One region of the Paenibacillus barengoltzii G22 genome, then DNA from elsewhere that is predicted to be linked to it. Evidence: predicted binding sites of a transcription regulator. Region 1 holds the regulator's gene; each other region holds the start of a gene.

Region 1 (10,031 bases):
AGGCAGGATCTGGTCACTCTCGCATCTTACCGGTTAACTGCACCGGGCATTGGCAGCGAGGTGGGAGCGATGCTGGGAACGACGCGAGGCATTTATCAAGGTTTGTTTCTGGCTCCAACGATCGTCGGACAAGCCGTTAAAGGCTCTATCCTGGCTGCAGCATTGTTTGAGCGGGCAGGATTCCGAAGCCGGCCGGCTTGGCAGGATCGGCGTACCGATCTCATCCAGGCGATTGCCTTTGACGCCCCAGAGCAATTAATAGCATTTGTTCAGGGGATTCAACGGGCAGCTGCTGTGGACGGCCACGTAGTGCCCGAACCTTGGGATATGCCGGGCTATGACCACCCGGTGATCATGGCGGCCGGGACATTTATCCAGGGCGGGAGCCTGGAATTGTCTGCCGATGCTCCAATCCGTGCGCCATATATCGCGTATATGCAAGGTGGTTTAACGTATTCCCATGTTAAATTTGGCCTGCTCACCGCACTTCAGACGATGAAAGACCGCAACTTGTTGTAAGTTATCCTAACATATCTATTGACATGTTAGGATAACTAACATATGATAAGGTCATGATAATCTAACTGGAAGGTTGATAGCGATGAGTGAGGAAATTCGCAGAAATATGGCCTTGTTTCCTATTGGTATCGTCATGAAACTTACGGATTTAACGGCAAGACAAATAAGATATTACGAGCAACATGAATTAATTGTACCCGCACGTACCTCGGGAAATCAGCGGATGTTTTCTCTGAATGACGTCGAGCGGTTACTGGAAATCAAGAGTCTCATCGACAAGGGTGTCAATATCGCGGGAATCAAGCAGGTTATGAATCCGATGTCTCGGGAGTCCCAGGATGCGACAGTCATCACGAAGGACACGGAAGAGAAGCGAAAGGAAATGACAGATTCCCAGATCTACCGGATGTTGAAGCAGCAACTGGTGTCAGGGAGCAAACCGGGACAAGTTTCTTTGCTCCAAGGTGAGTTGTCTCGGTTTTTCAAAAAATAATCTAAACGTTGGGAGAGGTTAGGGTGAGTAACAAGCAATACACCAAAGAAGATATTTTGCGGATTGCTAAGGAAGAAAATGTACGCTTTATCCGTTTGCAATTCACGGATTTGCTGGGAACGATAAAGAATGTAGAAATCCCAGTCAGCCAGTTGGAGAAAGCATTGGATAACAAAATGATGTTTGACGGTTCTTCCATTGAAGGGTATGTCCGCATCGAGGAATCCGATATGTATCTCTACCCGGATCTGGACACTTGGGTGATCTTCCCTTGGGTGACCGAGGATCGCGTTGCACGTTTGATTTGTGATGTATACATGCCTGACGGCACTCCGTTTGCCGGCGATCCACGCGCGATTCTGAAACGTGCGCTCAAGGAAGCTGAGGAAATGGGGTACACTTCAATGAACGTTGGTCCAGAACCGGAATTCTTCCTGTTCAAAACCGATGATAAAGGCAACCCTACAACCGAATTGAACGACCAAGGCGGATACTTCGACTTGGCTCCTACGGATTTGGGCGAGAACTGCCGCCGCGAAATCGTATTGACCCTGGAGGAAATGGGCTTTGAAATCGAAGCTTCTCACCACGAAGTGGCACCAGGTCAGCATGAAATCGACTTTAAATATGCTGATGCAATCAAAGCAGCTGACCAAATCCAAACGTTCAAGCTGGTCGTTAAGACGATTGCTCGTCAACATGGGCTCCATGCAACGTTTATGCCGAAGCCGCTGTTTGGCGTAAATGGCTCCGGGATGCACTGTCACCAATCGCTGTTCAAAGGCAATGTCAATGCTTTCTATGACGAAAGTGATGAATTGGGCTTGAGCAAAGAAGCACGTCATTATATGGCCGGTATTCTGAAGCATGCCCGCGCATTTGCAGCGATCACGAATCCAACCGTAAACTCCTACAAACGTCTCGTACCTGGGTATGAAGCTCCTTGCTATGTGGCTTGGTCTTCGAGCAACCGCAGCCCAATGATTCGGATTCCGGCTTCCCGCGGTCTCAGCACACGAATCGAAGTGCGTAACCCGGACCCGGCTGCTAACCCATACTTGGCTCTGGCTGTGATGTTGAAAGCCGGACTGGATGGAATTAAGAAAGAGCTTCCGTTGGTTGATCCGGTTGATCGCAACATCTATGTGATGTCTGAAGAAGAGCGGGTAGAGGAAGGCATCCCAAGTCTTCCATCCGACTTGAAGGAAGCGCTCGGCGAATTGCTCCGCAGCGAAATCATCAGCGAAGCGCTGGGAGATCACGCATTAACTCACTTCTACGAATTGAAAGAGATCGAATGGGATATTTTCCGGACCCAAGTTCACCAATGGGAACGCGATCAATATATGACGCTGTATTAATCAGGGTTCACAGCCAAGCCAGCTCCCGGCATTTCAAGCAGGGGCTGGCTTTTTTTATGGTGAAGACGAATGAATTACAGCTTTTGGATTTCGAAACAATGCCATGATTTCACTCGAATTGGGACAACTTATAGGTATAAGGAGGTTCATGCAGATGACAGTAACCGAACTAAAAAGATACCAACGTCGTCGCTATCGGTTAAAGCAGTGGTGGATCACAGAGCGTTCGGGGCTAGGGTGGGGTACGCGCGGGCGCCGGGAGAAGAACGGCTATAATCCCATGAGCTTCTTAGACCTCGAATGGGAGTAAGAGGGGAAGTCATCAAGTTCCCCATAAAGTAAACAGGACGAAGCGGAAGTCACTGCATCGCTTCGTCCTGTTCGGTTTCCTTATCTTATGTGGCCTACGAAAGGGAAGATTTCAAATTAGTGCAGGTCGCGGAACAAGCCGATGACCTTGCCCAAAATGGTTACATGCTTCAAACGAAGCGGTTCCATCGTTGAATTCTCCGGCTGTAGGCGAATATGGTCACTTTCTTTATAGAACGTCTTAACCGTTGCTTCGTCATCCTCCGTCATGGCCACAACGATATCTCCGTTGTTCGCCGTCTGCTGCTGGCGGACGATCACATAATCCCCGTTATGTATTCCAGCTTCGATCATGCTGTCGCCAACCACGGAAAGCATAAAGACATCCCCTTCCGCTGCGTAGTGCTCTGGCAACGGAAAATAATCTTCAATATTCTCTGTCGCTGTGATCGGCACGCCCGCGGTAACCTTCCCAACAATCGGAACGCGGGTCACGCTGTGTGCAAATAAATTGTAATTCTCCGATTCCTCTTGACCCAATAATTCAATGGCGCGCGGTTTCGTTGGGTCGCGGCGGATAAATCCTTTCTTCTCCAGACGGTCTAAATGGCCGTGAACAGTAGAACTGGAAGCCAATCCGACGGCTTCACCGATCTCCCGGACCGAAGGAGGATATCCCTTAGCGCGTACTTCGTTGCGAATAAACTCAAGAATAGCCTGTTGCCGGCTCGATACCTTTGACATTTACGGATCAACCCCATTTAGTAACGTTTGGAAAAATTATAACATAGAACTTCCGTTCGTACAAACATTAGTTCTAAATAGTTTAGGAGAAGAGAACTACTTTAAAAAAACAAGAACAACTGTTCGAAAAACCTATTGAATCAAACAAATGTTCGTGTTATATTGAATACATGTAAAACAGAACACTTGTTTGGAGTGATGGTGAAATGTTGAAATATAGTTCTTATCAAAGCATCTATGAACAACCTTCTTTTCGTCGTCCGGTGAAGAGAAGTCTACATATGAATGTCTTCCTTAAGAGTAGATTGTCCAAAATCGTCCTGCTTTTAATCATCCTCAGCATCACATGTACTGGAATGGTACAAGCCTTTGCTGCTTCCACAGACAACGCTGACGGAACGTATCGGCCGGAATATGTCGTGGTTATGCCAGGAGATACGTTGTGGGAAATTGCTGTAGCACATAAGCCACAAGGACTGGACACAAGGGTCTATGTTCAGAAGCTGATCCGGACTAACGGGTTGAGCAGCAGTGCGATTCAAGCTGGCGATACGTTGATGTTGCCCAGTAGATAATTCATACGTTAAAAAATAATTCACAGGTTTATCAATGTATTCGAACAGAGCTTGTCTTAAGGTATTACGGCAGGGGTTGCCGCGCCTTGACAAGCTCTTTTTCTCATGTCAAAGTAAGAATTAATGCCCTATGAGACATCATGGGTAGCATAGTATATCAAAGAAGCAGGTGGATTTATGGATATTGATGCTTTGGTTAAGCGGATTAACGAGCTGGCTCGAAAAGCGAAACAAGAAGGGTTAACGCAAGACGAACTCTTGGAAAGAGCCCAGCTTCGGGAAACGTATCTGCAAAACGTTCGCAGAAATTTTCGGCAACAGCTCGAGTCGATCGAGATTGTAGATAAATAGGGAGGAACAGGTATGGGGTCGTTTGACCGAAAAGTAGAACGCAATCAACGAAGAATGTACAAGAAAGGCAAAGGTTCCAGTGTCGGACAAGGGACGCGCAACCCTCGTACTTCACTTGGAGCAAATGGGGAAGGCGACGTATTTAAAGGGCGGAACTTCATTTTGCCTACCGCCTTGGTTCTGTTAGCGCTGCTGTATGCCGTGGTCGGGTTGATCGGGAATACCGAGGAAGTGAATTCGGTATTGTTCTGGGCAACGATCTTTTTGTATTTCGTGCTGGCTCTGGTGATTTTCCTGCGCAAGCCTTATTTGCGCGTGAATAAGAGCTCGTTGTACACTTCGAAGTTCAACCGCGATCGGATGTTGGATGCGGGTAACATCAGCAAGATCAAAGTGAGCCGGAACAAAATCGTCATTGAACCGAAGACGCGGGAACCGAAGTGGGTGTTCTACCGCGCCCGTAACCGTTTTGACACGGAAGCAATGGCTGCACGCCTGCAGTTGTATGCTGATACCCATCATGTGAAGCTGGTGAAGGAATAAACCTTATACAATACACTTGCGATAGGAATGGAGAGGTTGGGACGAATGACAATCAAGGCGGTATGTTTTGACCTGGATGACACGCTGCTCTGGGATGAGCGAAGCGTAAAGGAAGCTTTTGCTGCAACGTGTGAACGCGCTGCGGCGAAAATTGATGGATTAAACCCCGATCAATTGGAAGAAGCCGTACGCCGGGAAGCTCGGGGGTTGTATGAATCCTATGAAACGTATCCTTTCACAACGATGATTGGAATCAATCCGTTTGAAGGGTTATGGGCGACATTCTCTGCTGGAGAACAACCGGAATTCCGCCAGTTGGAGCAGTTAGCTCCAACCTATCGTAAGGAATCCTGGCGGCGCGGTCTGCTTGCGCTTGGCGTTGATGACGAGGAACTGTCCGGTGAACTGGCGGAACAGTTTGGCCGCGAACGGCGTGCCCGTCCTCATGTATACGAGGAGACTTTTCAAGTGTTGAAGGAATTGCAAGGCAAGGTGAAGCTGCTGTTACTTACGAACGGCTGTCCAGCCTTACAGCAGGAGAAGCTGGATGGTGTGCCTGAGCTGGCGCCTTTTTTCGATGAGATTGTGATCTCCGGAAACTTCGGTAAGGGCAAACCCGATCCATCCATTTTCCGCCACGCCTTAGAACGGTTAGGGATCGAACCGAATGAAGGAATCATGGTTGGTGATAAGCTGACGACGGATATCAAAGGTGCGCTAAGTGTTGGTATGACCGCCGTTTGGATTAATCGAGACGGCAAAACACTTACCGGTGAGATCGTACCGGATTATGAGATCAAGCATTTGTCCGAACTTCATGACCTCTTAGCGAAGTTGGCATAACTCAAGTTGGCTTGTAGTGAATCAGAAGTAAGGTATTCTTAGGCGGTGGAAGGGGGAAATCTGAATGCGAATCAAGGGAAAAACGGGGCTGCTTGTTGCCATCGTTCTTGCGCTCATTGTTGTCGCTGGATGCAGCCGTAGTGAATCATCGTCTGCTTCAGCGGAAGAAGCGGCACTGCAGCCGATTCAAGTTGAGCTGGACGTAACACCAGCTGCAGCTAAGGCCGGTGAACCGGTGACGTTTACAGCCAAAGTAACCCACAACGGCGAGAACGTGGATGATGCGAAGGAAGTTATGTTCGAATTTTGGAATACAGATGACGATAACGCAAAGCACAATCAAGTCCAAGTGAAGAGTGCCGGCAACGGCACCTATGTGCTGGAGCATACTTTTAAGGAACCTGGAACCTATGAAGTGATTTCCCATGTTACGGCTCGCGATCAGCACTCCATGCCTTCGAAGCAATTCACGGTGGAATAAGCTGACAACTGAATCGGTGCTTTTGTTAAAGGAGCTGCTGTTCTCCATTTGGAGAAGGCGGCTTTTCTATTAAATTGATCCTCCTGATAAGGCGAATTTCCGAACTTTAAAAGAAAAGATTTGTAGCGTTGTTCGGATTTTAATTCAGGGATGACCGATAGGATAACAAGATCTTGAATGAAGTGTTTCACTTGGAGATTTCACGGAACTCTCTTTTCTTCAACGCTTTATTCTGTTAAACTATATTTTAACGTTTTACGGGAGGGACATGACATGAGTAAACCAAGCCTGCTCGACAGAATGAAAGAACGAATATTGATCCTCGATGGCGCCATGGGCACCATGATTCAGCAGGAAAACCTGACTCCAGCCGACTTCGGCGGTGAAGAGCTGGACGGCTGTAACGAAATGCTCGTGCTCACCCGTCCGGATGTGATCCGTGGCATCCACGAGAAGTATCTCGCGGCAGGTGCTGATTTGATAGAAACGAATACGTTCGGTGCGACATCTGTCGTGCTGGCTGAATATGATATTCCGCATAAGGCACGTGAAATCAACTTGGCTGCGGCCAAGCTGGCGATTGAAGCAGCGGAAAAATATAGTACTCCGGATCATCCACGCTACGTGGTAGGCATCCTGGGACCCACAACCAAGACCTTATCCGTTACTGGCGGCGTGACGTTCGATGAGTTGACGGCCAGCTATGCGGAACAAGCTACGGCGTTAATCGAAGCTGGTGTTGATGCGCTGATGCTGGAAACTTCACAGGATACACTGAACGTAAAAGCCGGGAGTATCGGAATTAAACGGGCTTTTACCGAGACTGGAACCACGTTGCCTCTGATGATCTCCGGCACCATCGAGCCGATGGGGACAACGCTGGCGGGTCAAAATATCGAAGCCTTCTATATCTCGCTTGAACATCTGAATCCGATCTCCATTGGACTTAACTGCGCAACGGGACCAGAGTTCATGCGTGACCATATCCGCACTTTGTCTGGACTAGCGAAAGCAGCGGTAAGCTGTCACCCTAATGCCGGTTTGCCGGACGAAAACGGCACTTACCATGAGTCCCCGGATTCGCTTGCCCAGAAGATGTCTGCTTTTGCCGAGCAAGGTTGGCTGAATATTGCCGGCGGTTGCTGCGGTACGACGCCTGCTCATATCGCTGCATTAGCGAACACGCTGAAGGATTACCGGCCGCGTGAGCTGAACGGCAGCCATTTGCCGGCACTTTCCGGTATTGAGCCGGTTTATATCGAATCAGCAAACCGACCTTACTTGGTCGGAGAGCGAACAAACGTTTTGGGATCACGCAAGTTTAAACGGCTGATCGTGGAGGGCAAATACGAAGAAGCATCGGAAATCGCCCGGGCGCAAGTGAAGAACGGAGCACAGGTTGTCGACGTGTGCGTCCAGGATCCGGACCGGGATGAAGCGGAGGATATCAAGAAGTTCCTGGAATTGGTGGTCAAGAAAGTCAAAGTCCCGCTGATGATTGACACGACCGATCCGAAGGTGCTGGATATTGCTCTACAATATTGTCAGGGCAAATCGATTATTAACTCGATTAACTTAGAGGACGGCGAAGAGAAGTTCGAGCGCGTCACGCCGTTGATTCATAAATACGGTGCGGCTGTGGTCGTAGGTACGATTGATGAACGCGGGCAAGCGATCACGCGGGAGGATAAGCTTGAGGTTGCTAAGCGTTCCTATGATCTGCTCGTAAACAAATATGGTCTGCAACCGGAAGATATCATCTTCGATCCGCTCGTATTCCCTGTAGGGACAGGGGATGAGCAGTACATTGGTTCGGCCAAGGAGACGATCGAAGGGATCCGCCTGATCAAAGAGGCATTACCAAAAGTTCATACGGTGTTGGGCATCAGTAACGTCTCGTTTGGTTTGCCTGAAGCCGGCCGCGAGGTTTTGAACTCTGTTTTCCTGTATGAATGCACCAAAGCAGGACTGGATTATGCGATCGTGAATACGGAGAAGCTGGAGCGCTATGCAAAAATTCCGGAAGAGGAGCGTCGTCTGGCGGAAGAACTGATCTATAATACGAATGATGAAACGCTGGCCGCCTTCGTAGCAGCTTTCCGGAACAAGAAGGTAGAGAAGGCCGTAACTACCACTCAGCTCACGCTGGAGGAACGGTTGGCTTCCTATGTTGTAGAAGGAACCAAGGAAGGGTTAATTCCTGATCTTGATGAGGCGCTTAAAAAGTATACCGCCCTGGAAATTATTAATGGCCCGCTGATGGCAGGGATGGAAGAGGTGGGCCGGTTATTTAATAACAATGAATTGATCGTTGCCGAGGTATTGCAAAGTGCCGAAGTAATGAAGGCATCGGTAGCATACCTGGAACCGTTTATGGAGAAGAATGAAACCAGCGTAAAAGGGAAAATTCTGTTGGCAACGGTGAAGGGCGATGTTCATGATATCGGCAAAAACCTGGTTGAGATCATTCTGTCCAATAACGGTTACCAAATTGTGAATTTGGGCATAAAAGTACCACCGGAACGCATTATCGAAGCGTATCGGGAGGAGAAAGCGGATGCGATCGGACTCTCCGGTCTGCTGGTGAAATCGGCTCAGCAAATGGTCACAACGGCACAGGATTTGCGGAATGCCGGCATCGACGTCCCGATCCTTGTAGGCGGAGCGGCGCTCACCCGCAAATTTACCAAAACGCGGATTCGGCCAGAGTACGACGGCTTGGTCTTGTATGCCAAAGACGCAATGGATGGTCTCGATTTGGCCAACAAGCTGATGGATCCGGTCGCTCGGGAGCAAATTCGCCTGGAAGTAGAAGCGGAGAAAGAAGCGGATAGCGCTGTAGCCGTTGCTGAGCCGCTGCCGGAGCTTACGCGAGTGGAGCGTTCCAAGATTTCTACCGATGCGCCGGTATTTACTCCACCGGATCTGGAGCGTCACGTCCTGCGCGATTATCCGATAGGTCACATTACGCCTTATATCAACATGCAGATGCTGTTAGGTCATCACCTAGGACTCCGCGGTTCGGTAGAGCAGCAGCTGGCGGCAGGTGAGACAAAGGCAGTTCAACTGAAGGAGACGGTGGATCAAATCCTGCTCGAAGCGGTCACAGACGGCATCATCCGCACGCAGGCAATGTATCGGTTCTTCCCGGCACAATCATCCGGTAACGATATTCTGATCTATGATCCGGCTGAACCTGGCAAGGTGCTCAAGCGATTCAGCTTCCCTCGCCAGAAGGTCGAGCCTTACCTGTGTTTGGCGGATTTCCTGAAGTCCGTGGACAGCGGGCAAATGGATTACGTTGGTTTCCTGGTTGTAACGGCAGGGCAAGGCGTTCGAGAATTGTCCGAGAAATGGAAGAATGAAGGCGAGTATCTGCGCTCCCATGTGCTGCAGGCGGTAGCGCTGGAGCTGGCTGAAGCGCTGGCGGAGCGGGTTCACCATATTATGCGGGATACTTGGGGCTTCCCGGATCCGGCGAATATGACGATGAAACAGCGGCATGGAGCGCGTTATCAAGGGATTCGCGTCTCGTTTGGTTATCCGGCCTGCCCGGACCTCGAAGATCAGCAGCTGCTGTTTGACTTGATGCATCCGGAAGACATTGGTGTCACGTTGACGGAGGGCTTCATGATGGAGCCGGAGGCATCCGTCTCAGCGATGGTCTTTGCACACCCTGAAGCGCAATATTTCAATGTGGACAAAGCCGGGAACTAAGCCCGTCATGCAACCTTTGCAAAACCCTCCGAGATTCGGAGGGTTTTGGCAATCTGTACGTGTATCGATGTATCATTCTAGCGTAAAGGACGAAA
Region 2 (10,031 bases), on a different contig from region 1:
CGGAGGAATCAGCCTATGGCAAAAAGGATCTTAACCTGCTGCTGTTCGCCGCGCAAAATATCATCGAGGAGTTGCTGGATCCCCGCAGCCGGTTCACCCCGGTGATTATGGACCAAACCATCGTGACGTTGATCGGAAGTGCTGAAGAGGAGCCTGATTCGTTCCACCAAACCGTATATACTTGGACGGAGAAGCTGCAGCACGAAATCCATCTATGCCTGAAAGTCCATGTCAGCATTGGTCTAAGCTTGTCATTTCAGTCCATCTCAAAACTGCCCATCGCTTACCGCGAGGGGATGGAGGCATTAAAATATCGGATGAAGCTCGGGACGGGGGTCATTATTCAATACGAGAACCTCAACTCCGGCAAGCATGTCCTGAACGTGAACTATCCGACGCATAAGGAAAACGAGCTGCTAGACGCCATTAAGCTGGCGGAAACGGAGAAGGCCAAGGAAGTGAATGCGCGGCTGTTCAACTCCATGTTCAACCAAGAGCTGACGCCGCAGGAATATCAAATCCCGCTGACCCGCCTGCTGAATAATTTGCTGGTAATGATGCAGGAAGCGGGGATCGCCTTGCACCAGATCCGGCCTGCAGGCAGCGGTTCTTTGTTTGAAGAGATGTTTGGGCTGCACACCAAAGCAGAAATCGAGGATTGGTTCTGGACGACGGTCATTCACCCGATGATCCGCATCTTTCATAACCGGCAAAACGCCCAGTACCAAAATATTTCGGAGAAAATTATCGATTTGATTCACCACGAGTACGACACCGATTTAACCCTGGAGGCTTGCGCCGCCCGTCTTCATTACAACGCGAACTACATCAGCAGCATTTTTCGGAAAGAAACGGGCTGCTCCTTCAGCGAGTACCTCACGATGTACCGCTTCAAGATGGCGAAAGAATGGCTGCGCAATACGGAAATGCCCGTCAAGGAGATCGCGGCCAAGCTGAGATACAACAACTCGCAGAACTTTATCCGCTCCTTCCGTAAGATAGAGGGGATGACACCGGGGCAGTATCGGGAAGGTGCAGCAGCGCATTCGCCGGGGAGCATTCGGAAATCGATGTAAGGCTGCGGCGGGGGCGGAGGTATAAATAGGCCGGAGCTTTTGCAGGATTATCCCGTTTGTTCAGGAACCCGCAACCCGCTTGATGACCGCCTATCACTGCACCTGCTTTCTCCCTTCACTTCACCTTGCCCGCTCCCGGCTTATAGCTTCCTGAACGAAAGGGATAATCGTGGCAAGAGGCGTACGAAGCGGAGGGAAGTTAGCCCTCGGCATTCACTTGCTGCAATGGAATCGAAACGTATTCTTCATATCCCACTTGAGTTTTGGAGCTTGCATTTGAAGGGGGGTTGTCCTTCGATTCGATATAAAACTGCATGATCTGAAAAGCAACCTCCAGTTGTCCGCGATTTGCTTCTGAGGTGAGCTTGTGGACCGTCGAAGGCAGCACTTCAGGACAGCCGCTCGTACAAAGGACGGTCAGATCCACGTCCAGTCCTCGTGAGGCGTTCGCAACAAGCATGCCAACAAACTCGTTGATCACAATCCCGGCGCCCCCTCGAAACCGCGCCAGAAAATCGGGCAAATGGTCCACGTTGTCCGCTGTGAGCACGAAAATGGCTTCCGGTTCGAGTTCTGCCGCATCCATGATGATCTTCATCGTGTTCTCATTCGTGAAGTCATCCAACACCAGAAAGCGCCGTGCGGTCGCGGCCGATTGCTCTCTCCATAAGGTAAACGCCTTGCGGTAATCCATCACAACTTTATGAAACAGCGGATCGTCGATATGGGTATCGAGCAGTACGATCGGAACCCCAAAGCTAAAATGGATGGAAATGTCCCGGAAGACGTCCTGCTTCACTCCGGCCAACAGCACCCCATCCACCTCCCGCTGCCGGATGATCTCTGGATTGGGCCGCAAGGCGTCCATCCCCAGCACAAGCAGGTGATAGCCTGCCTGATTGCAGAGCATCTCCATCCGTTCAGCTAATCTGCCGTAATAGAGCTGCTTCCATAACCCGTCCCGCTCGCTGCGGCAGAAGAGCAAGGCCACCATGCCGGATTTCCCCCGGACAAGCGAACGTGCCGCAAGGCTGGGGATATAATTTAGCTTCTTCGCGGCTTCCAACACACGGCAGCGCGTTTCATCCGTAATTTTCTGGTTGTCCACATGATTTAAAATGTAACTAACCGTTGCCACCGAAACCTTCGCTTCACGGGCAATATCCTTCATGGTTGCTTTTTTCACGGCCAACACCTCATCAAATCTCTAGCACTTTGGTAGGATGATACCATATCCCGGAAGGGAATCGCTACTGCCTTGGTCCATAAAGGATTAGGCAGTTGGGTCATCCTCCCACTCCTCCACGATGAAATGCAGACGAACCGGCTCGGAGGTGTCAAAGCGTCGGCTCGTTGCCCTGCGCTCATGGAATCCAAAGCCTCGCGATACCTTCACATCAAATACCAGGTCTCTAGGCAGCAAGAAGCTCCCCTGATAGAACCCGTCTCGAACTTTCGGGATTTCGAACCCCGCGTGAATTCGAGCATCCGCCGGGGTAGACGGTGGAACGGTCACGCTGATTTCAACTTGCACGTGCTCGGACAAGTCCGGGATCACCTCGATGCTCGTCAGTGCGGTAAGCCCGCCGAAGCTGACCGTTACATCAGCTTTCCCTTCGGCCTGCGGAACGATCAAGCCGTCCGGTCCCACCGTCAGCACTTCCGGACAGTCCACCGTATAGTCTGCCTGGAGTAAACTCATTTCGAAGCCTGTGTCGCAGGTCACTTGGGGATAGAGCCAAACCCGATGCCCTTGCAGCCCCACTTGTCTTCTCCCGTCCAGCCTGATACTGCGCGGACGTCCGATCTCGCCAAACAGATACAGCAGCGGGGAGTGCAACCGTCTGGCCCAAGCGGCTTGGGAGTGGCCCGCCGCCTCATCAAGTAAAAACATCAAATCCTCGCCCGGCGCAAAACCGCTTTGGATCAATTCATCCACAAACGCCCGGACGTGACGAGGCATGATCAGCCCCTCCGCACCGCCGATATCGACCCAAACGCGCAGCGCGGGCGGTTTGACCGGGAAGGAATGGTATATTTTTTGCTCGCGTACCGGTTCAAGATGGTTCATATGGTCCCTTGGTTCATTCACCACCGCATGCACCAGAAAAGGCGACAGGATCGCCACCTGTCCAAAGATGTCCGGACGACGAAAAGCGATATGATAAGAGACAAGTCCGCCCGCAGAAGAACCGATGATCGCCGTATGCTCCCGGTCCGTTAATGTCCGAAACTTAGCATCGATCATCGGCTTCAGTTCCTCAATGAGAAACCTTTCGTACAGATCCCCTTTACAAGTCGTATGGAAAGCTTCTCGAACTCCCGGATGATCATGGAAATACTCCGAGCCCCGTTGATCCTCAATGGACGATACCGCCACGATAATCACTTCTTCCATCCGACCTTCCCGGCTTAACCGCTCGGCCGTTAGGTGCATCTCCCAAGAGTCTCCCTTAGAATCAGACGCAAACATATGCTGTCCATCCTGCGCATAAAGCACCGGGTACCGACGATGCTCCGCTTCCTCATAAGAAGGAGGCAAATAGACATAAACCTCCCGAGCATTGCCCAAAAACCTGGAGTACACATTAGCAAGTGTAACGATTTCCGCTCCCATTCGTAACCATCCCTTCGGCAAGCAAATTTAACTTAAACGATTAATGTTCTAAACTTAAACGTTTAAGTTAAGTTGATATTAGGCTGGCTCTGGGGATTTGTCAACACGATCTCTCACAACAATGAGCAAAAAAAGAACTCTCGATCACCATAAAGGTCAATCAAGAGCTCTTGTTCGTTAAAAATCGATGCGGTCGAGAGGACTCGAACCTCCACGGGGGGTTAGCCCACACGGACCTGAACCGTGCGCGTCTGCCAATTCCGCCACGACCGCATAGTCGATATCGTACAAAATCATATTTTGCAGCGACAAGATAAATCATACCATGTCCAACACCCAAAAGTCAATACTTAACTTTCAAATCCTCCCCCTTGATTAAAAATCATCCATTGGGTTATGATAAGAACATAAGTTCGTATGAAGAGGTGTTGAGCTATGGCCGTTCCCGGCATGAAGGAAGAAGAACTCGCGCTGATCAAGAGCGCGTTGCTGCTTGGTTTTCTGCAGAGAGTATTTCAAAGAGACGCCCGAATCCTTGAGCAAAGCGGGCTGCTGAAGAGCCCCGAAGCTTACGTTGAACTGATCCGGGGCGGTGAGCGCCGCGCAGCGCTGGTCCTCTCGGAAATCCAAGGCAATCTCCGCGAGCGGAACATCGCCATTGAACGCATTCACCAGGATGAGAACGGCATTCAGGCGGAATACCGTTGCCGGGGTTATCGGGGAAATATGCGGATATTGTGGGCCGGCCTGCAGCAGGAGATAACCTCCCGGATGCGCGCTTATTTGAATGGAACCGCACAGACGGCAAGTTCATCCCGAAGAGAACGCATGGAAAAAGGGAACCTCAAGGCTCATCTCCTACCTTAAGGTCCCCTGTTCCCTCATATCTTAATCCACCGGCGAAACTCTAGGCTCTTTCGCAGGTTGATAAATGTAACTGCGGTCCAGCTTCACCACGTTGCGGTTCGGCTTGCGGATTAATACATGCGTATCGTCCCAAGCCACCACGATTCCGCGCACGTCGTTCTCCGGAAGGCCGTCGCGTACGACGCGTATTTTTTCTCCGGACAGCCGGTATTGGTCTAATAATTCATCCGAGATCATCGGATACCCCACCTCCTGGAAATCATTATACAATAGTTGCCGGTCTCGTCCATCTTCCACCCTTGAGGAATACAAGAAAAAGCCCCGCCAGCGAACTAGCGGGACTTCGAACTTTGAATGCTTTCAGCAGCAGCCGGTGCAGCACCGGACTGCATCAGGTTGCTTTGAACCTACGCAAGGGATTAGCGCGAAGCGTGCTCCCTGCTGTCATTCGTTTCAAACCAGAAATCAAGCACTTTGGCCGACATTACTCTTTGCTCCAAATACCCTACTTGTTGCGGGCTGAACTGTTCCTTCCAGGGCACATCGAGCTCTTGGCAAAGCCCGGCTATCGTTAACAATTGCGACCATGCTACATAGCGTTTGTACCAGAAAAACTGGGGATGTTCAAGCATATAGGGATAAAGGTCATCAAACTCGGTATGTTTGCAATCCAGGGCACGTTCAAAAGTTACCTTCGCTTCGGACAATTTCGAAAGAAAAAACTCCGCGTCTACTGCCAATTCTTTCCCCATTCTTTTAGCCTCCTCTCCCTAGTAATCCTCATTATAGCGAAAAAACGGGGGCCTGCAAAGGATTAACCGTAATTTGGCTGCATTTTCTTCGCCCGATTGTCCTTAGTTCGCGAACCTGATTTGTCCGCCCTCCAACGATGCGATGCGGGCCAGCGTCTCCAGACGGATCCCTTGCTCCCGAATCGCCTGGGCTCCGGGCTGGAAGCATTTCTCAATGACGATGCCCGCTCCAACCAGTTCTGCCCCGGATCGTTCAATAATTCGGATCAATCCCCGAGCCGCGTCGCCATTTGCGATAATATCGTCAATGAACAATACCCGGTCGTTCTCTCCAAGAAAATCGCGGGACACCAGAATGTCCGTCACGATCCCTTTCGTAAACGAAGGGACGCGTTCGCACAGCATGTCCGGCTCTGCCAGCAGCGTTTTCTTCCGCCGCGCGAATACAAGCGGGACACCTAACTCATAAGCGGTCGCAAACGCCACCGCAATCCCCGACGACTCCACCGTAATGACGCGAGTGACCCCTTGATCGCGAAACCGCTTGGCAAACTCCTTGCCCATCTCCATCGTCAGTTGCGGATCCACCTGATGGTTCAACAGCCCGTCCAGCTTCAGCACTTGGTCCGAGACGATAACCCCTTGCTCGATGATTTTTTGTTTTAACAATTCCATATCGTTTCCTCCACAGCTCATAATCTATAGCTTCGTCCAACAAGTCAGATTTCGAGTCCGCATCGGGAGCGGCTTGCTGCGGCTGGGTTGTATGTGAGGCCCGCTGGTGTGCGGCTTGGCCGTGTGCGCCGTATCCGGCCCGGTCTGTGTGCGGCACAGGCGGGGGGCCGTATAGGGCGATCAGCCGGGCTGCGCGGGGCCTAGGTGCTATCGGGCCTGACTGCATGCTGCATGGGCGATCCGCTGCGCCTCGTACGGCCCCGGTGATACGCAGCCCGGACAGTGCGTGCGGCTCGGGAAGCGTCTGAACCGTACGCATTACTTCGTTCGCCGCCTGTGCACTGACAGGGTTCGCCCCCCCAAGCAGGCGGTTGCTGAGGCTGACGCTGAGGCTAACGGACCGTACGGCCCTTATTTGCCCATTTCCCGGCTATTTCCCGCGCTAACGGAACCAAGAGACCTTATTCGACCATTTTGCCGGTCAATCCGCTCCATTTTGCCCAAATAAGGTCTTCTCGTTCCGTTAGAATCTGCGAAGCTCGTTACTCCGGCAAATAACGTCTCTCAGTTCCGTTACGTGGACGAATCATGAACCATCGCCGAAGTCTGCCACAACCCTGCCACAGCTCACCGTTAAGCCAGAACTGCAACTGCTTCTGCCGCGCTCGAAAGATGACTTTTTGGACGACCTATAGGTTTTAAGTCATGTCCAGTTCTTGGACAACATACCTTGTACTATATATAGCACAAGAACCGGGGGGAAAACCATGAAAAATGCCGTAAAAGTTCTGCAGATCGCCTTCACCTACATCGGCACCGTCGTTGGCGCCGGTTTCGCGACGGGACAGGAAATTCTTCAGTTTTTCACCCGGTACGGCAAATGGGGCGTATTGACGATCCTGCTATCTACGCTGCTGTTCGTCTGGCTTGGCACCAAAATGATGCTGCTCGCTCGAACGATTCAAGCAGCTTCCTATGAAGACTTAAACCGCCGTTTGTTTGGCGAACGGATCGGCAGTGCGCTCAGCATTTTTACGTTGATCGTGCTCATCGGTGTCAATAGCGTGATGCTGGCAGGCGCCGGCTCCGTCTTTATGGAACACCTGGGATTGCATTATCAGACAGGCCTTTGGATCACTTTGATTGCTACCTATCTGCTGCTGGGCCGGGGAATCAAAGGGGTGCTGCAGTTGAACTCCATCGTGGTCCCGATGATGCTGATTCTCTCCCTCGCCATTATCACCAATACCGCGGGCTCGCCGGGGGCGGCTCGTTTTCTGTCGCTGGAGACGGATCATCCGCTGATCGCCGCTTGGGCTGCGCCGCTGATGTATGCAGCCTTTAACTTGTCCATGGCTCAGGCAGTGCTTGTGCCGATCGGCAGCCATACTGAAAGCCGCCGGGTGATTGTCCTGGGCGGCGTTCTCGGCGGCGTGGGCGTTGGCTTTATGCTAATGGCCGGTCATTTTGCCCTGTCGGCTTACATGCCAGGGATCGTGCAATACGAAATCCCGATGGGCAGCATTGCCGAGCAGCTGGGAACCACCATCCAACTGATCTATGTGCTGCTTATTTTTATGGAAATCTTCAGCACCTTTGTTGCCGACATCTATGGGGTGACCCTTCAACTGCAACAACGGATTCAGGTCCCGCCGATGCTGATTTCGGTTACGATTTTGTGTATCTGTTATATCACCAGCCAGTTTGGCTTCAGCTCCCTGCTGTCGGTGCTGTATCCTGTATTTGGCTTGTTCAGTTTGATTTGGGCGCTCATGTTAGGGATATATCGGCAAAAAGAAACCCCCAGGGGCTAATCCCCCGGGGACCTTCTGGCTGTCTATCAATGATACTCTTGCGCTGCTAAACTTACATGATCAATTTACATATGCACGATCTTGGCTTCCGGCAGCAAGGTTTGGACATGCCGAACCACATGCTCATGGCAAGTCATCATAATGAGTTGCTGGCGGTCCGCAACCTTCCGCAGCACCGACAACGCCCCTACCAGGCGGCCTTCGTCAAAGTTGACGAACAGGTCATCGAGCAGCAACGGCAGCGGATGAGAACCCGATACCGCTTCGGACAAAGCCAGCCGCATCGACAAGTACAGCTGCTCCGCGGTCCCTCGGCTAAGCCGTGCGCTTTCGAGCGGACCTAACTCCGCATGCTCCGCCATCAGCTCCTGCGTGCCGATCTTCATGACGATGCGGCGGTAGGTGCCGCCGGTCATTTCCGCGAAGTATCCCGACGCGGCTCGCAGCACCGCAGGTTGCCGCTCTTCCTCGTAAACCCGGCGTGCACGGCCAATCAGTTCATGGCACACCGCCATCACCGCATACTGATCGAGACGATCGCGCAGAGCCGCCCGCTGCTCCTCCAATTGCTGCATCAGATCGTCCCGTAAACAGCGGGCGGCTAAGCTTTCCTGCTCCTGCAGCAAACGTCCGCGTTGCTCCTGGAGCTGTCCGAGCCAAGCTTCAGCTTGCGCCAGCTCCTGCTCCGCCGTGTCCAAGCGCTGGAGGAGCTCCGCTTCCTCCGTCATCCGCAGCAGCTGCTCCAGCTCCTCCCGCTTCGCTTCGTCCAGTCCTGCAAACAGCATCAACTCCAGCTGCCGCACCTCCCGCTCCAAAGCTTCCCGCCGTTCCTTCGCAGCCCCAAGACGCAGCAGCTCCTCCCCGTCAGCTGCACCCGCTTCGGCGAGCAACGCCTGCTCCGATTCCCGCAATTGCCGCAACCGATCGTCTAAGCGCTGACCCTCTTCCTCCAGCGGTAACAACTGAGCGGAAAGCTGGTCGTGATGTTTCCGCGCTTCGAGCGCACTGTCTAGGCGTGATAAAGCTGCTCGCAGAACTGCTGCGGCCTGATCAGGGGCGGCTGGGTCTCCATAAGCCAAGCATTCCTGTTCAAACCGCTCGTTCTCCGCACGCAGCGCGGCCATCTTAACCGCCAGCCCATCCAAACGGGCCAGCCAGTCCCGTCCTTGCTCCGCGAGGCGGAACACGTCTGCTGCCGCCTCCGGGGACAGATCGGCGGACAGTTTTCGTTCGGTCAGCCACGTTTCCCACTGCCCGGCCAACTCCTCAAAGTTGGCTTCACGGCGCGTCAGCTCGCGTTCAGCAGCCGCGAGCTCGTCCCGGGCGGCGGAGGCCTGGCTCAAGGCGGCCTCCGCCTCGCCCTGAAGCGCGGCGTGGCGCTGATCCCACAGCAGCCACGCCTCCATCAACCGGCGCAGCTGGCGTTCCTCCTCGTCCCAGTCCACCGGACGGGACGAAGGGGCGGCCCCGCTGCGCGACCGGGAAGCGGCCGCGGCGCTCTGCGGATGGCGGACGAGCCGGGACAGGAGCGCGCCAAGCCGCGCTTCCGGGCCGGCGTCGTCGCCAGCGCCGAGCGCGGCCGCACTGCGGCGCAGCCGCCGCTCGCCGGCAGGCGATGCGCTGCGGAAGGCGGCCCGCGCCAGGGCCGCGTCCAGACCCAGCAGCGCTGCTGCCGTGGCGGCGGCCGCCCAAGGCGCGTCCGCCGTCAGCCACAGGATGGCGGGCAGCGCCACCGTCAGCAGGCCGCAGCCGGCGAGCAGCTTGCGGTACAGCGCGCGCATCTGCGCTTCCGCCAGCGCCCTGGCGTCCGCCGCCCGCTGCTCGGACGCGAGCCGCCCCTGGCCTTCCCGCCAGCGGTCCAGCTCGCCGCGCAGCTCGCTCCACAGCGCGCGGATTTCGCTCGGCTGCTGCGGGACCAGCATGGCGAACTGCCGCCGCCCCTCCGCGGCGCTGGCCTCCAGCCGCGCGACCGCTGCCGCAGCGGCCTTCTCCGCGGTTGCCGCGTCCCGCTCCAGCTTGGCGCGCTCGCTCCGCAGCAGCTCCATCTCCTTGTCGTACGCGGCAAACCGCGCCGCAAACCGGCGAACGCTCTCCCGTTCGCCGACCGTCCCGGCAAAAGCGCGCAGCTCCTCCGCGCCCCATGCCGGGTGGATGCTGCGCAGGCACTCGGCCAGCCGCCTCTCGAGCTGCAGCGCTTCCGCCGCCAGCTCGGCGAGCTCGCCCTGCCGGG
Region 3 (10,031 bases), 680 kb from region 1:
CAGATTGGCAAATAGCAGAACGGCAGCGCCAGCAAGGAGCAGACCACATTAAAAATCGTCTGCGTGTGAGCGATTTGCGCTGAAAGATCGCTGGTTAACCAGGCTGCCGCCCCTTGCAGCAGCGGAACTAGCGGCAAGAACAAGACTGCTCCCAATACGTTGAGCGTTACATGCGACCATGCGACGAAGCGGCCAGCTCGGGTGCCGCTGATGGCGGCGATGACCGCCGTGACACAGGTGCCTACGTTGGAGCCGATAACCATGGCGATGCCAAATTCGACCGGCAAGGCACCACTAGCGGCGAGTCCCATCGTCATGGCGACGACGGCAGCACTGCTATGAATGATCGCCGTCAGGATAGCGCCGGCAAAGGCGCCCCACAACAGGCTGCCGGTGGCATGCTCCAGCAGCCAGGAGATCACGCCGCGCTCTTCCAGCGCCGGACCAATCGACTGCATAAAACGGATGGCGATCATAACGAGGCTGAAGCCGGCGATAGCCAGGGCAGCATACTGCAAGGGCAGCAACCAGGGGATGCGGCGTTGGATATAGTTTGGCAACATTTCGCCTGCCAGCACGGCGGCGGCCCATAACGTGAACGAAACGATCAGCATGGGGACTCCCAGCTTGGCTATATTAAGGGCAAGCAGTTCTGTGGTCAGGCAGGTTCCGATATTCCCTCCCAGAATAATGCCGAGCGTCCGTGCATAGGACAACAGGCGGGCGTTAACCAGGCCAATTGTCATGACGGTTACAGCGGTGCTGCTCTGTAAGACGGCCGTGATGAAGGTGCTCGATACAAGGCCGGTCCAAGGTGTCCGCGTCGTCCGGTGAAGAACACCAATCAGTCGTGGACCTGCCCATGCGTGCAGGGCCGCCTCCATGACCTTCATGCCGAACAGGAACAGGGCGAAGCCAAACGTCACAGGAAACAAAATCTCATGAAACATGCTGGCAACCTCCCTCCCCGGATGATCTGTCAAATGCAGACAAGCGATAATCGTACAAGTTACATATATGACGGTCGGACAACTTCCATGCCAGTCAGGCTGACGAACCGTCCCGGTCGCAGCGGTGCTTTAGGCGTCGTGAGTCATATTTAAAATGAGGAGTGAAGGATTAAGTGGCAAGGGTCATATTGCAACGCAGCCGCAAGAAACGGGTGGAAAAAGGACATCCTTGGATCTTCAAAAATGAAATCGAACGATTGGAAGGAGAGGTGAAACCGGGCGATTTGGTTGAGGTGGTTGATCACCGGAACCGTTATCTGGCCACCGGGTATTACAACCCGGCTTCACAAATTACTGTCCGCATCGTGTCGTATACACCGTTGGAGACGATGGACAAGGCCTTTTTTGTCCGTAGGTTTCAGGAATGCTTGAAGCATCGGGAACGGTTCGTGAAGGAGGACGCTTACCGTTTCGTATACGGAGAGGCCGACTTTTTGCCGGGGCTGATTGTGGACAAATTTGGTGACGTGTTGGTAGTACAACTGCTTACACTGGGGATGGACCGCTGTCGGGAGCAGATCGTAGAGGCGTTGTCCGAAGTGATGCACCCCGTTGGCATCTATGAACGCAGTGATGTCGGTGTCCGGGAAATGGAAGGCTTGGAGCAGGTGAAAGGGTCGATCTTTGGCCAGCCTCCGCGCCATGTGATCGTTTCAGAGAACGGGCTTAAGATCGAGGTGGATATCGAGCAGGGGCAAAAAACCGGGTATTTCTTCGACCAGCGGGAAAACCGGGCGTCCATCAAGCCGTTGATGACCGGCTGGGGTGGCCGCAGCGGCATTTCGCTGCAGGAGCTGCCCACGGAAGACGGCGGTGTGCGTCTCGCACCGGTTAACCGGAACGGTAAAGAAGTCACCTTCCCGTACTGGGATGGAGCTACCGTGCTGGAATGCTTCTCGCATACCGGAAGCTTCACCTTGCATGCTTGCAAATATGGAGCCAAAAAGGTCACTTGCCTTGACATCTCCGAGCATGCGATAGAAAGTGCGAAGCGGAACGTGGAACTGAATGGGTTCACCGATCGCGTCGAATTTGTGGTGGCTGATGCGTTTGACTATCTGCGCAGCCAGGTAAAGGGCTTGGAGGAACGGGCACGGCGGGCTGCCCAGGACGCTAAGGTCGATACTTCCGTGCCTTTGACCGCCGGCGGCGGGCGGACGTGGGACGTCGTGATCCTCGATCCACCGGCGTTCGCCAAGACGAAAGCGGCGGTCAAAGGCGCCGTTCGCGGCTATAAAGACATTAACCTGCACGGCATGAAGCTGGTAAATGAAGGCGGCTATTTGGTCACGGCCAGCTGCTCTTACCATATGCGTCCGGATCTGTTCCTGGAGACGATTCTTGAGGCAGCGGAGGATGCGGGCAAAGTACTGCGTCTTGTGGAATGGCGGGCAGCCGGTAAGGACCACCCGCAAATTCTTGGGGTGGACGAAGGACATTACCTGAAATTTGCCATTTTCGAAGTGCGCAGCAAACACGCGTTATAAAATTGAATATAATTGAATTACAGCCTCGTTTCGCGAGCTTTCGCGGTGCGAGGCTGTTTTTGTGACGGAAGAAGATGCGAATGTTTGATCGTATTTATGCTATACTGGAACTTAACGAATTGTCCGTCGTAGGAGGGATTTCCATGTCTTTACAGTTTATACTCGGCCGCTCCGGCAGCGGCAAAACGAGCCTCATTCTTGACCGGGTGACCTCCAAGCTGCGGGAGCAACCGATGGGTCCGCCGCTCATTATTTTAACCCCGGAGCAAGGCACGTTTCAGATCGAGCAGCGGATCGCTACGGCCCCGGGACTGCACGGTACAGTACGCACTCAGGTGTTAGGATTTCGTCGATTGGCGCTGCGCGTCATGCAGGAAACCGGAGGTGCGGCACTGGTGCCGATCGATGATGAAGGCAAGAAAATGCTGCTGTACAAGCTCATGCGCCGCCGCAAAGACGAGTTGAAGCTGTTTGGACACGGCGGAGACCAGCTCGGATTAATTGACCGGATCGCCGGGCTGTATACGGAAATGAAGAAATATAACGTGGATTTCTCCGCTTTGCAGGAGCATTATCATCTTCTGGAGCAGATCGAAGGGGAGTCTCCTTTATTAAAAGATAAAATGCACGATTTGAGCCTCCTGTTCGCGGAGTATGACGAAGAACTGTCCCGCTTGTACATCGACAACGAGGACCATGTCGTCAAGCTGGCGCAGGGGGCCAGCGAGTCGGCTTATTTGCGCGGGGCGGAAATTTGGATTGACGGGTTTCATACGTTTACCCCTCAGGAATATACTGCGATTCTCGCGCTGCTGAAAACGGCGGCTTCGGTTACGGTCTCACTGACATTAGACCGAGTATACAACGATGGAAATCAGCCGCATGAACTTAACCTGTTCTATACCCCTGCATCTGCCTTCGTGAAGCTGAGCCGACTGGCTGCAGAAGAGGGGATTGAGGTGCTGCCGCCGGAGCTGCTGGAAGCTCGCCCGTTCCCGCGGTTTCGGGAGAGCGAGACGCTTTCATACTTGGAGTCGGCTTACGAGCGACGTTCGCCATGGCCGAAGTCTGAGCCGCCTAAAGATTTAGAGAAGGCCTTGTCTCTGCACCGGGCGGCCAGCCGGCGAGCCGAGGTCGAAGGGGCGGCACGTGAGATGGTGCGTCTCGCCCGGGAAGAAGGTGTGCGCTGGCGGGACATGGCGCTCTTGGTGCGCAACTTAGGGGATTATGAAGAACTGCTTGCTCCAACGATGGAAGCATACGGGATCCCTTATTTCCTTGACCAGAAAACAAGCATGCTGTATCACCCCATGATCGAGTTTATTCGGGCGGCGCTGGACGTTGTGCTTGGGTTTTGGAGATACGAAGACGTATTTCGCTGCGTGAAAAGCGAATTTCTTCTGCCGCTGGACGGCAGCCTGACGCGTGAACATATGGATGTGCTGGAGAATTATGCTCTGGCGAGCGGAATCCAAGGTTATCGATGGTTTGACGGCCGTCCTTGGAAATCGGCGCCCAGCCTGTCGCTGGAGCAGGAGGATCAAACGTCGGCATCCACGAAAGCCATGGAGCAGCTGCAGCTGTTGGAGCGGTGCCGCGCTGCGGTCGCCGGCCCTTTGACCGCTTTTGAGAAAGAAATCCGTAAGGCGAAGAACGCAGAAGATATGTGTGCGGCAGTGTACCATTTGCTGGAGCGGGTGGAAGCCGCCCAGCGCCTGGATGTGTTGGCACACCAAATGGTTCGCGAAGGTAAGCCGCGTCAGGCGATGGAGCATCGCCAATTATGGGGCGCGGTATTGGACGTGCTTGACCAGATCGTAGAGATGATGGGGGACGAGCCGTTGGAGCTGGAGCTCTTTGCCGGCGTGCTGGAGACCGGGCTCAAGGAGCTGAAGGTGTCGCTGGTGCCGCCTTCGCTCGACCAGGTGCTGATCGGGAGTACGGAGCGGACGCGTTCGGGGCAGGTCAAGCATCTGTTCTTGCTTGGCATTAATGAAGGAATCATGCCAGCCAATCTGCAAGAGGAGGGGGTGCTCAGCGAGCAGGAGCGGGAGCGACTGGCGGAGCTTGGCTTGGAGCTGGCTCCGGGGCTGGCCCGCAAGCTGTTGGATGAACGTTTCCTCATCTACGAAGCGTTGTCCGGGGCAAGCCGTTCGCTCTGGCTAAGCTACCCCGCTGCCGATGGTGAGGGGGGTGCACTTTTACCATCGGAGGTGATCCGGCATGTGAAGCGGATCTTCCCGGGACTAAAGGAGCAGCCGCTGCTATTAGCGCCGGGGCCTGTCAGCAGCTCCACCGATCCGTTCGCTTCTCAGCTTGAATACGTCTCTCATCCGGGTCCGACGCTAAACGCCTTAATCGGTCAGCTGCGACTGTGGAAGACGGGAGAGTCCATTTCGCCGCTGTGGTGGCGTGTGCTGGAATGGTACAAGTCCCGACCGGAATGGGAAAGCAAAACGGCTCGCCTGCTGACCTCGCTGGATTATCGTAACCGGGTGCGCGGTTTGACGCCGGCAACGAGCCGACGGCTTTACGGCAAACGGCTGCGGACAAGCGTATCGCGGATGGAACAGTTCTCGGCTTGTCCGTTCGCGCACTTCGCTTCACATGGGCTGAAGCTGAAGGAACGCCAGCTTTACCGGCTGCTAGCGCCGGATATCGGACAGCTGTTCCATGCGACGCTCAGTCAGATGGCGATCACCTTCAAGGCGCAAAACCGCAGCTGGGGCAGCCTTACGCCAGAGGAAGCGATTCAGGCCGCCAATTCGGCTGTTGATGAGTTGGCACCTAAGCTGCAGGGCGAAATCCTGCTTAGCTCCAAGCGCTACGGTTATATTTCCCGCAAGCTGAAAGCGATCGTTGGTCGGGCTTCGTTAATCCTTGGCGAGCAAGCGCGTCGCGGCAGCTTCGAGCCGGTTGGCCTGGAGCTGGATTTTGGACCAGGGCGGCCCTTGCCTCCGCTGACGTTTGAGCTGCCCAACGGCTGCGTGATGGAAATCGTCGGCCGGATTGACCGTGTGGATATGGCGGAAGGCGAACAAGGCCTGCTCTTGCGGGTCATCGACTACAAGTCGAGTCAGACCGACCTAAAGCTGCACGAAGTGTATTACGGCTTATCTCTACAAATGCTCACCTATCTGGACGTTCTGCTGTCCTCGGCGGAAGCCTGGCTGGGGCAGCCCGCCCTTCCTGCCGGCACGTTGTATTTCCATGTGCATAACCCGCTGCTGCAAAGCAGCAACGGCATGAGTGCGGAGCAGGCGCAGCAGGAGCTGCTAAAGCGATTCAAGATGAAGGGCTTGCTGCTCGCAGACCGGGATGTGATCGCGAAGATGGATGCCCAACTGGAAAAAGGCTATTCCGATATCATTCCGGTGGCCATTAAGGCGGATGGCGGCTTCTACAGCAGCGCCTCGGTTGCAACGCCGGAGCAGTGGGATACGCTGCTGGGTTCTGTACGGAGGACGATTACGGAAATCGGCACGCGCATCACCGACGGTGACGTGCAGATTGCCCCATATCGACTTGGCCTGGAGACGGCTTGTACGTTCTGTCCCTACAAACCGGTGTGCCGCTTTGAGGAAGCATTGGACGGCAACGCATATCACGTCCTCGGCAAACCGGGCAAAAACGAAATTTGGCAGCTCCTCGGACAGGAGCGCGGAAAGGAGGCGAACCCTTCATGACCATCCCGACGAAACCAAAACCAGCTGGAAGTTACTGGAGTGATGACCAATGGCGGGCGATCGCCTTGTCCGGCGGTGACATGCTGGTGGCCGCAGCCGCTGGGTCCGGCAAGACAGCGGTGCTCGTCGAGCGGATTATCCGCAAGCTGACGGACCGCGAACAGCCGCTGAGCGTGGAGCGGCTGCTGGTGGCTACGTTTACCAAAGCCGCCGCTGCGGAGATGCGGGGTCGGATCACGGAAGCGCTGGAGAAGGAATTAGCCAAGGACCCGGGCAACGAGTACTTGAACCATCAGCTGGCCATGTTAGGGCGCGCTTCGATCACGACGCTCCACTCGTTTTGTATGGAAGTTATTCAACGCTATTACACGCTGATCCCGCTCGATCCAGGCTTTCGGATTGCCTCGGAAAGTGAGACAGCGCTGCTGCGTCAAGAGGTGCTGGAGGAGCTGCTAGAGGATAAATACGGAAGTGAACCGGCGGACAGCCCGTTCTTGAAGCTGGTGGATCTGTTTGGCGGAGAGCGCACCGATGCGGCGGTCTTTACGCTGGTGCAGCGGCTTTATGACTTCTCGCGCAGCCATCCTTGGCCAGATCACTGGCTTCAGGAAGCGTCTTCCGCTTTTATGGCTCCAGATCTCGCTGCCCTAGAGAAGAGCGCATGGGTCCAAAGCCTATTGGCCGATACGAAGTTGGCGCTGGGAGGCGCGATCAGCTTGCTGACGCAAGCAAAGGCGCTGGCGTTATCTCCGGGAGGGCCGGAGCCGTATGCCGTCACGCTGGAGGATGATCTGAACGTGGTCCGCTCGCTGCAGGAAGCGGTGGCAGGCGGAGCTTGGGCTTCGTTGTATGACGCGTTTCAAGGGGGGAACTTTGGCAAGCTGAAGCCGGTCAAGAAAGACCAGACCGATCCGGAGGTACAGGAGCGGGTAAAAGCGCTGCGAGAAGAAGCGAAGAAGACAGTCACCGATTTGCGGACGCAGCTGTATGGTCGACCGGCGGAGGCGTTTTTGCGGGAGATGCATGACATGGCTCCACTGCTTGGTGCATTATCGGAGCTCGTGAGTGAATTTGGAGAACGTTACCGGCTGCAAAAAGTGTCCAAGGGCTGGCTCGACTTCTCCGACCTGGAGCATTATTGCCTGCAAATTCTGCGGCATCCGGATTCGGAGCCGGGCGAGCTGCGACCGTCTGATGCGGCCTTGGAATACCGCCGGCAATTCGATGAGGTGCTGCTGGACGAGTATCAGGACACCAATACGGTGCAGGAGACGATTGTACGCTTAATTTCCCGGGAGAACCCGGGCAATCGGTTTATGGTTGGCGATGTGAAGCAGAGCATCTATCGTTTCCGCTTGGCGGAACCCGGGCTGTTCCTGGAGAAATATCGAACCTATGGCGACGATTTTGACGGAGCCGGGCTGCGCATCGATTTGGCGCGGAACTTCCGCAGCCGGCGCGAGGTCGTTGACGCGGTGAATTTACTGTTCCGACAGATCATGAACGAGAGTGTAGCGGAAATATCGTACGATACACGGGCCGAGCTGGTGTATGGGGAAGGCTTTCCACCGCAGGGAACCGAGGATTATCGCCCAGAGCTCTTGCTGATTGATCGTGACAACGGATCAAGCAGCGGTTCAGACTCGTTCGATAGCAGAGACAGCGAACCCTTGGACGGCGAAGGCGGGGACGAGGAAGATGAGGCTGCGTTGATTGAGGCGGTGCGGCTGGAAGCCCGCGCCATTGCAGCTCGTATTCGCGGGATGTTGGGCGAAGGCGGTGAACCGCTGCGCATCTACGACAAGCAGCTGCAGACGATGCGTCCGGTCGCTTTCCGAGATATGGTGATTTTGCTGCGGTCGACGTTGACCTGGGCGCCGGCAATGATCGAGGAGCTTCGAGTGGAAGGAATTCCGGCGTACGGGGAGTTAAGCCAAGGTTATTTTCAGGCGTCCGAGGTTGAAACGATGCTGTCGCTTCTGCAGGTGATCGACAATCCGCTGCAGGATATTCCGCTGGCAGCGGTGTTACGTTCGCCGCTGTACGATTTCTCTGAGGAGGAGCTGGCGGACATACGCCTAGCTTCCCCAAGCGGCCGTTACTATGAGGCGGTTCTGGCACGAGCAGCTGTTGGGAATGCGGAGTTGGCGCGAAGCGACAGCAGAGAGGGAGGCAATGGAGAAGCCTCCGTGTACCAGCCGGAGACGGACCCGGTTGAAACGGCTAACGATGCATTAGCGCTGAAGCTGCAGGCGTTCTTGCGGCAACTGGAAGCGTGGCGAAGCATGGCACGGATTGGACAGCTGAGCGACCTGATCCGCGAGATTTACCGGGAAACCGGTTATCTGGAATGGGTTGGCGGCTTGCCGGGCGGAACCCAGCGTCAGAGCAACCTGCAGGCGCTGCTGGATCGGGCGAGACAATACGAGGTATCGTCTTCGGCGCCCGGGTTGTTCCGCTTCTTGCGTTACGTTACTCGACTGCGCGAGAACGGCGGCGACCTTGGGGCTCCGGGCGATGCCGGGGAACAGGGCGACGGCGTGCGCATCATGACGATTCACAAAAGTAAAGGCTTGGAGTTTCCGGTTGTGTTCGTCGCCGGATTGTCCAAGCAATTTAACCGTCAGGATCTGAACGCACCGTTTCTGATGCACAAGGAGCTTGGCTTTGGTCCGAAGTACGTTGACGCGAACACACGCGTCAGCTACCCGACGTTGCCGAACCTGGCGATCCGGCGGCGGGCACAGATGGAGTTGTTGGCGGAGGAGATGCGCGTTCTGTACGTGGCGCTTACCCGCCCGAAGGACAAGCTTGTACTCGTCTCTTCGGTCAAAAATCTCACCAAGTCCGTCGAAGCTTGGGGCGGTGCGCTGGAGGCGAGTGAGCAGCAACTGCCGGATTATTTGCTGGCGCGGGGACGCTGCTATCTCGACTGGATTGGCCCAGCGCTGATCCGCCATCCAAGCGCACGGGAGCTGCGACAGTTCGCCGGGCTGCCGGAGGTTGGTCCTGCCGTGTTGGCGGACAGCCCTTCCGACTGGCAGATCGCGTTTCTTTCCGCCCGCACGGCGGGACAGAACGGAGCGGTGGCAGAAGCGGCTGTCACTGCGGAGACTGCGGCAGTGGATTCGGCGCAAATCAAGGCGTTGCTGTCTGGTCAGCCGACAGCGGTCCTGCCGGAAGAGGCAGAAGACGTCGAGGCGGCTGAGATGAGAGTTATGGTGGAGTCACGGCTCAACTGGACGTATCCTTATGCGGCAGCAAGCCGAGTCGCGGCCAAAACCTCAGTGACGGAGATGAAGGCGCTGTTGTCGCTGCAGGAGGAACCGGCTCGTGACGTCTTCGTAGAAGCGGAGCTATTGCGCGAGCGAGAACAGGCAGAGGCGGAAGAGCAGCCGGAGTTCAAGCTGCATCTGCGCCGTCCGCGGTTCATGGAGCAGCGCAAGCTGACTCCAACCGAACGTGGGGTCGCCTACCATACGCTGATGCAGCACCTGCCGTTTGACGCAGAGCCGGGAATCGCAGTCGTTCAAGCGACGCTGAATCGGTTGATCGAGCGGAAAATTATGACCGCGGAGCAGGCGGCGGCCATTGAGGTGGATAGCATCTCAAGATTGCTGCAGAGCCCGCTTGGCGAACTGCTGCGGCAGGCGGACTGGGTGAAACGCGAGATGCCGTTCAGCTACGGGCTGCCTGCAGCGGAAGCCTCGCCGCAGCTGAGCGGATTGGAAACGATGCAAGATGGATCGCCAAGCGCTGCATTCCAGGAGCTGGACGGGGAAACGGTCCTGATCCAGGGGATTGTGGACTGCCTGTTCGCAGTAGGCGGCAAAGTGTACCTACTAGAT

Evidence for each region. Region 1 encodes LexA, which represses DNA repair genes until DNA is damaged. Its sites were predicted from a motif close to CGAACATATGTTCG; they were not measured.
Region 2: a site for LexA is predicted at 4,096-4,109, ahead of C812_RS10885 (YhjD family protein). Genes of this name have one in related genera too.
Region 3: a site for LexA is predicted at 2,575-2,588, ahead of addB (helicase-exonuclease AddAB subunit AddB). Genes of this name have one in related genera too.

Annotation. Positions count from the first base shown of each region.
Region 1 is NZ_KE159652.1:1,573,713-1,583,743, forward strand. Features, by position in the region: gene C812_RS07345 (methionine gamma-lyase family protein) at 1-519, shown strand, start outside; gene C812_RS07350 (MerR family transcriptional regulator) at 602-1,012, shown strand; gene glnA (type I glutamate--ammonia ligase) at 1,036-2,373, shown strand; gene C812_RS22515 (hypothetical protein) at 2,528-2,683, shown strand; gene lexA (transcriptional repressor LexA) at 2,800-3,426, opposite strand; gene C812_RS22775 (LysM peptidoglycan-binding domain-containing protein) at 3,783-4,001, shown strand; gene C812_RS21800 (DUF896 domain-containing protein) at 4,179-4,352, shown strand; gene C812_RS07370 (hypothetical protein) at 4,365-4,895, shown strand; gene C812_RS07375 (HAD family hydrolase) at 4,941-5,738, shown strand; gene C812_RS07380 (FixH family protein) at 5,803-6,219, shown strand; gene metH (methionine synthase) at 6,493-9,936, shown strand.
Region 2 is NZ_KE159653.1:560,354-570,384, forward strand. Features, by position in the region: gene C812_RS10865 (helix-turn-helix domain-containing protein) at 1-1,076, shown strand, start outside; gene C812_RS10870 (LacI family DNA-binding transcriptional regulator) at 1,276-2,262, opposite strand; gene C812_RS10875 (alpha/beta hydrolase) at 2,350-3,693, opposite strand; tRNA gene C812_RS10880 (tRNA-Leu) at 3,882-3,966, opposite strand; gene C812_RS10885 (YhjD family protein) at 4,129-4,560, shown strand; gene C812_RS10890 (hypothetical protein) at 4,582-4,797, opposite strand; gene C812_RS10895 (hypothetical protein) at 4,980-5,312, opposite strand; gene C812_RS10900 (xanthine phosphoribosyltransferase) at 5,415-5,987, opposite strand; gene C812_RS10905 (YkvI family membrane protein) at 6,755-7,801, shown strand; gene C812_RS22840 (ATP-binding protein) at 7,867-9,582, opposite strand.
Region 3 is NZ_KE159652.1:894,430-904,460, forward strand. Features, by position in the region: gene C812_RS04185 (Na/Pi cotransporter family protein) at 1-950, opposite strand, end outside; gene C812_RS04190 (class I SAM-dependent rRNA methyltransferase) at 1,124-2,497, shown strand; gene addB (helicase-exonuclease AddAB subunit AddB) at 2,641-6,183, shown strand; gene addA (helicase-exonuclease AddAB subunit AddA) at 6,180-10,031, shown strand, end outside.